One region of the Mesorhizobium sp. P160927 genome, then DNA from elsewhere that is predicted to be linked to it. Evidence: predicted binding sites of a transcription regulator. Region 1 holds the regulator's gene; the other holds the start of a gene.
The links. The regulator LexA, encoded in region 1, represses DNA repair genes until DNA is damaged. The targets are predictions, from matches to a motif close to TGTTCNNNNTGTGTTCNG.
Positions count from the first base shown of each region.

Region 2: a site for LexA is predicted at 1,382-1,399, ahead of dinB (DNA polymerase IV). Genes of this name have one in related genera too.

Region 1 covers NZ_JBYMDW010000001.1:4,126,057-4,129,332, forward strand. The annotation lists gene AC3CB8_RS20175 (GntR family transcriptional regulator) at 1-466, shown strand, start outside; gene lexA (transcriptional repressor LexA) at 875-1,618, shown strand; gene AC3CB8_RS20185 (ComEC/Rec2 family competence protein) at 1,612-3,276, opposite strand, start outside.
Region 2 covers NZ_JBYMDW010000001.1:5,045,322-5,048,597, reverse strand. The annotation lists gene AC3CB8_RS24630 (alpha/beta fold hydrolase) at 1-40, shown strand, start outside; gene dinB (DNA polymerase IV) at 102-1,349, opposite strand; gene AC3CB8_RS24620 (winged helix-turn-helix transcriptional regulator) at 1,510-1,926, opposite strand; gene AC3CB8_RS24615 (NmrA family NAD(P)-binding protein) at 2,037-2,915, shown strand; gene AC3CB8_RS24610 (dihydrofolate reductase family protein) at 2,953-3,276, shown strand, end outside.

The DNA of each region.
Region 1 (3,276 bases):
CAGGGAGTGGGAGGATGCCGTAGTCACTGCCCACTACCGGCTCTCGCGTTGCAAGACGGCGGTCGACGATCCCTCCGACACGGCCGTCGACAGATGGGATGAGAACCACGAGGCTTTCCATGCGGCGCTGCTGAGCGCCGCCACATGCGACTGGCTGTTGCGGTTCCGCTCGACAATCTCGGATCAGTTGCGCCGGCATCATCGCTTTCTTGGTCTGGCGCCGACATTGCGGGCCGCGGCCGGCCTCAAGGACGGCTATGAACAGGCAATGGAGGCGTTGCGCGAAGCGATCGCGATCGAACACCATACCGCGATCATGGAAGCGGCACTCGATCGTGACGTCGAACGGGCCAAGGCGCTGATGACGGCGCATATCGGCTACACACTGCACGTCTATGTTCATAGCGAAGACAGCGGCGCGACCAGATACGCCGCCCGCGCCGGCAGCTTGAAGGGGTCGGGATAACTTCAGCGCTTCCGCGACGCCTATTCGCACGCGCTGGCCGGAGTGCGCCGAACGCCCGGGTCCATGGCCGCCCGGAGCTACCAATGGTTGGCATTTTGGTTTCGTTTCGTTCCGCGAATAATGGATCCATGAAATATACGGTACCCCGTGGGAAGAAGCCTTCCAGATGGCTGATGCCAGCTCCATCGGCGGATAGGCCACAGGCCATTAACCAAACGATTTCAATGTGCCTGCCGATCGCGGAAAGGACCGGTTGCTGACGCCGGCGGGGGCAAAAAACTTCAGACCCCTTAACAAATTCATTAAACTTTAAACGGTTGCAGAACACAACTGGAACAGATAGTGTTTGTTCTGGGTTTGTTTTTTCGATTCTGGTTCAACCTTTCGTTCAATGTCTTGGGGGCCGCCATGCTGACACGCAAGCAACATGAACTGTTGATGTTCATCCACGAACGGCTCAAGGAAAGCGGGATACCGCCTTCCTTCGACGAGATGAAGGAAGCACTCGATCTTGCCTCCAAGTCGGGGATCCATCGCCTGATCACGGCGCTGGAGGAGCGCGGCTTCATTCGCCGGCTACCCAATCGGGCGCGCGCGCTGGAAGTGCTGCGGCTGCCGGACTCGATCGCGCCGGGCCTCAATGCGGCAAAGAAGTTCTCGCCAAGTGTCATCCAAGGCAGCCTTGGCCAAGGCAGTCTCGGACGCCAGATCAGGCCGGCCGCTGCGCCTTCGCGCCTGCCCGCGGCCGGCAACGACGACGATGCGGTTTCAGCCGTGTCCATCCCGGTCATGGGCCGTATCGCCGCCGGTGTGCCGATCGATGCAATCCAGCATCAGACGCATTCGATCTCGGTGCCGCCGGACATGATCATGGGCGGCGAGCACTATGCGCTGGAGGTCAAGGGCGACTCGATGATCGAGGCTGGTATCTTCGATGGGGACACGGTCATTATCCGCAATGCCGACACGGCAAGCCCGGGCGAAATTATCGTGGCTCTGGTCGACGAGGAGGAAGCGACGCTGAAGCGGTTCCGCCGCAAAGGCGCTTCGATCGCGCTCGAGGCCGCCAATCCAGCCTACGAAACACGCATTTTCGGGCCGGACAGGGTCAAGGTACAAGGCAAGCTGGTCGGGTTGATCAGGCGCTACTGAGCCGGCTTTCCATCGGGCTTGTCGGGTTTTTTGTACGGCGGCAGCCCCCTCGCCTCGCGTGAGAATTTTCGCTGTTCGTGCCAGGGTCGGTATGGTCCGTCGACGGCGAATTCGATCCCGGCCCGGGTCGTGGCCGACTGGGGATTGAAGAAGACGGCAGCGCTTCCCTTGCGGGCGAGCTGCCGTTTGGTGACGACGAGAACCAGTGGATTGTGGCAGGCGTCATAGGCGGTCGCGTCGTTCACGATGATCAGGTCAGCGAAAGCGCAGGCTTTCCAGGTGGTCTTGCGGTCCTCGACATAAGCAATGATCGCGCCGGAAGGGTGCCTGGCAAGGCACAGGCCTTCGCGGCAGTAGAAGGGCGATCCCGGCGGCAGGTCGGCGGGACTGGCAACGTCGAATTGCCCGTCTGTCTTGTCGAACATTTCCGGTTTGACGATTGTTTCGGAGATCAGAGCGCGCTTCCAGTTGTCGGTTGCGAATTCGTTCGGACGTTCCCGGTTGACGGCCAGTTCGCCATTGCCGATCGGCAGCGCGACCAGCCGCGCATCTTCCGAGATCAGCACATCGGGCGCGCGCGTGTGCGACACAGTCAACAGGCCGGCGAGCGCGAATGGCAGCGCCGCGAGCCGCAGCCAGGTCGTCGCCATCGTCGCGATAACCAGCGCGACGGTGACCAGCAGCACGGATTGCTGCGAAATCAGCCCGACTCCGTCGACCGGAGAGCGCTCCGATATCCACGCCGACACGGCGATCATCGCCGTCAGGCCCTTGCCCATGAGGTAGAGAGCCGGCCAATCCAGTCCGAATGGCATCAGCAGCGCGCTAGCGACGGCCAGGAACATCACGACCGACACGATCGGCATCACGGCCAGATTGGCGAACAGGCTGAGGGGCGATACCCGCTGGAAATGCCAGATGGCAAACAGTGCCGTGGCGCTGCCGGCGATAATGGACGTCATGGCCAATCCACCTGTCGCCAGCAGGAATTTTCGCGTCAGGAGCCCGGGCAGGGATCGCTTTGGCGGCGGTGGCCTGGTCTTTCCCGCACGGTGATCGGCCCAGCCGGCATAAGCGCCAACCAGGGCCGCGGTCGCGGCGAACGACATCTGAAAGCTTGGGCCGACGACCTCGTGCGGCGAGACCAGGATGACGGCGATCGCCGAGATCGCCAGATTGCGCATGGTCAGCGCAGCGCGATCGAAGAAGACGGCAATCAGCATCACCGCCAACATGATGAAGCTGCGTTCGGCCGCAACGACGACACCGGAAATCATGAGATAGGCGGCGATCGAGAACAGTGCGGCGGCGGCGGCGTATTTCTTCACCGGCCGGCGCGCGGAAAAGTCTGGTAACAGTGCGAAGGCACCACGCAGCAGACCCATGATGGTGCCGGCCACAAGCGCCATATGCAGTCCCGAAATAGAGATGATGTGATAGATGCCGGTACGCCGCATCGCTTCATTGATTTCATCGGGTATGCCGGCGCGCACGCCGACGATCAGCGCCGCCGCGATCTCGCCTTCAGCGCCGCCGACGCTGCCCCTGATGTGGTCGGCGATGGCTTCGCGGGCATTTTCAACGCCTGAGAAAAGGCGAGCCGATAGCGGCATCTCACCGTCAGCGGGGGAAACAACCGTCGGATTGCCGAGGAAGAA
Region 2 (3,276 bases), 920 kb from region 1:
AGGCGGGCAACTCTATGGGGTCGGTGCAGCGTCGGCCTGACAGCGGCGAAGCGCGGAATGGTGTCGGTTGACGCGCCGCCGGGGACAGTCCCTTTTTCCGGTCAAAGCTCCTTTTCCGCCAGTTCCCTGAATGCGTCGGGCACCGAGCGGGCCGCTTCCAGGGCCACCGTACCGTAGCCGACCGCCTGTTTGCCGAAACGCTGGCGGATCTTGTCGATGGCGCGGTCGGCGCCGAAGCGCGCGAGGCCTTTTTGGCTGCCCGGGCGGCGCTTCTCGTCGGCGAGGCCGAGTGGCAGGTCGAGCTGCAGTTCAGCGCTCTCCTCCAGGTGCGAGACCGAGATCGCCAGCAGAGAGATCGTTTTCTCCCGGGGATGCTCGGCGAGCACGCCGCGCACCAAATCCCCAGCGATCTCGGCCAGCATGGCGGTCGCCGAGATCGGCTGTTCCAGCGTGATCGAGCGCGTGACGGCGCTGAGATCGGCAAAGCGCACGCGCACCGTTACCGTGCGGCCGGGGCGGTTCTTGGCGCGCAACCGGCTGGCGACGCGGTCGGCCAGATGCAGCAGTGTCGGCACGATCACCCGGGCCACGGCCGGCTTTTGCCCGAGGGCCGATTGCGCGCCGGCCGAGTGCGCCCGGCGCTTCGTCTCCAGCTTGCGCGGATCGCGGTTCCACGACAGCGCCGCGAGCTTTTCTCCGGCGGCGGGGCCAAGCAGCCGGGCCAGGGCGCCGCTGTGGGTCCGGGCCAACTCGCCGATGGTCTCGACGCCGATCTCGGCCAAGCGCGCCCTGGTGGCCGGGCCGACGCCCCACATCAGCGAGACCGGCAAATCATGCATAAAGGCAAGCTCGGTGCCGGGCTCGACCACCACCAGCCCGTCGGGCTTGGCGACTTGCGAGGCGATCTTGGCCAGATGCTTGGTGCGCGCCACGCCGATCGAGATCGGCAGGCCGAGTTCGGCTCGCACACGGCCGCGGATCGTGGTCGCGATTTCCCGCGGGGAGCCGAACAGATGCGTGCAGCCGGCGACATCGGCGAAGGCCTCGTCGATGGAGATGCGTTCGACCACCGGCGTGAAATCGTCGAGCACCTTGATCGCCGCGTCGCCCAGCCGCTGGTAGTGGCTGAAATTTCCGCCGACGAAGATCAATTGCGGGCAAAGCTCGCGCGCCTTGCGCCCCGGCATGCCGCCGCGGACGCCAAAGGCGCGCGCTTCGTAAGAGGCGGCGAGCACCACGCCGCCGCCGACCGCGATCGGCTTGCCACGCAGCGTCGGATCGAGCAGTTGCTCGACCGAGGCATAGAAGGCGTCGAGATCGGCATGCAGGATGGTGGCCGTCGTTTCCATCCTGTTCCGCTCATCCGCGATTGCTGATAGATAGGAACATATAGTGAACAAATAGAGATCATTGTCAATTGATCTTTGGCGCACCGGTGCTCTTTAGGAGTAACCGAGGCGCGCAAAGCTCCTGCTTCTCCACAGGAAAGAAGGGAGGCAGCGCCACTTCCTAGACAACATGCTCCGCCCGCAGTGCCGCCTTCATCCGTTCCAGCGCCGGCTCGCCGCCGGCCGACAGTTCGTCTGCGATACGGGCGAGCTTGTCGTCGGACTTGCGGTGCTTGCTGCCCCAGGCGCCAAGCGTCGCCAGCACCGGCAGGAGATCGATGCCGGCTTCGGTCAGCCGATAGATCGCCTTCAGCCCGTGGCTGGGGTCGTCGCTGCGGGTGAGGATGCCTTCGTCTTGCAGCGTCTGCAGCCGCTCGGCCAATGTGCGCGAGGAGATGCCTTCATCGGATTGCAGGAACTCGCGAAAATGCTTTTTGCCGGCGAAGACCAGGTCGCGGATGATGAGCAACGTCCAGCGATCGCCGAGCAGTTCCAGCGACAGGCTGATGGGGCAGCCGGATCTTTCACGCGTTGACATCTCTATGGTTCCATTTTTAAATCACTTTACTATTGACATCATTCTTTCCATCAGTCAAATGCTTCCAAAAGTAAATCGTTAGATCGCAACTTGGCCAGCAGGAGGACGTCATGAGCCAGGCCATCGGGAAAATCAGCACACCAAGAACCGTCGTGGTCGTCGGGGCTACCAACGAGGTTGGCAAGGCGGTCGCCCAGGTCCTGACCGGGCGGGGGCATATTGTGCGCGGCGTGGCGCGCAGCCTGGGTGTGGCGCTTGACGATAGCGACGCGCTCGCCTCCGCCTTTTCCGGTGCCCACAGCGCCTATGTAATGATTCCGTTCGACATCACGGCGCCGGATCTTCATCGCTTCGAGGATGAAGTGGGTGCGCGGCTGGCGGCGGCGATCGCGAAGTCAGGCGTGCGCCGCGTCGTGCTGCTCAGCGGCCTCAACGCCCATCTGAGGATGGGAACTTCGCTCGGCGCCGCCTTGATGGAGGAACGGCTGGCGGCGCTCGGCCTCCACGAACTGGTGTTTTTGCGCGCCTCATTCTTCATGGAGAACTTCGCCAAGGGCATGGGCTTTGTCCGGCAGGCCGCTTCCGGCATCTTCATGACGCCGTTCCGGGGCGATCCGCCGATGCCATTGATTGCTGCCAGCGATGTCGGCCAGCGCGCCGCCGCCCTGCTGGACGCCACGCGTTTTCCAAGCGAGCGGATCATCGAATTGCATGGCGGCGGCTACTATGCCTTGGAGCAGGCCACCGCGATCCTTGGCAGCGCGATGGGGAGGCAGGTCGCTTACAAGGCGGCCCCATTCACTGAGGCGCGCGCCGGGATGATCGCCAGCGGCCTGTCACCGAGCTTTGCCGATGCGCTCGGCGAAACGGCGGCGAGTTTCAACAAGGGTGAACGCTGGGCGCTTGAGGCACCGTCAATCCGCAACGCCACGCCGACCACTTTCGAAAGCTGGGCACAAGCCTTTGCCCGTTCGCAAAACGCGGCGTGATCCTTCCTGACTGGAATCCGGAAACGAGGAGAACCCCATGAAAAAGCTGATCCTTCAGATGCAGATGTCGGTCGACGGTTTCGTCGGCGGCGATGCCGACCATCCTTGGCAACTCTGGGGATGGGGCGACGACATCGGGTGGGACGAGGAGCTGAAGCGTGATTTCAACGCCGTGTTTGCCGGCATCGACACCGTGCTGCTCAGCCGCAAGATGGCTGAGGAAGGTTATCTCGCCCATTGGGGCCATGCGGCGAGCAAATATCCGGCCGATTCGTTTTATGCCTTCGCCCAGCGCATCGTCGACGCGCGCAAGGTGGTGCCGAGCGACAGGCTCGAGACCTCGCGATGGGAGCGCACGACG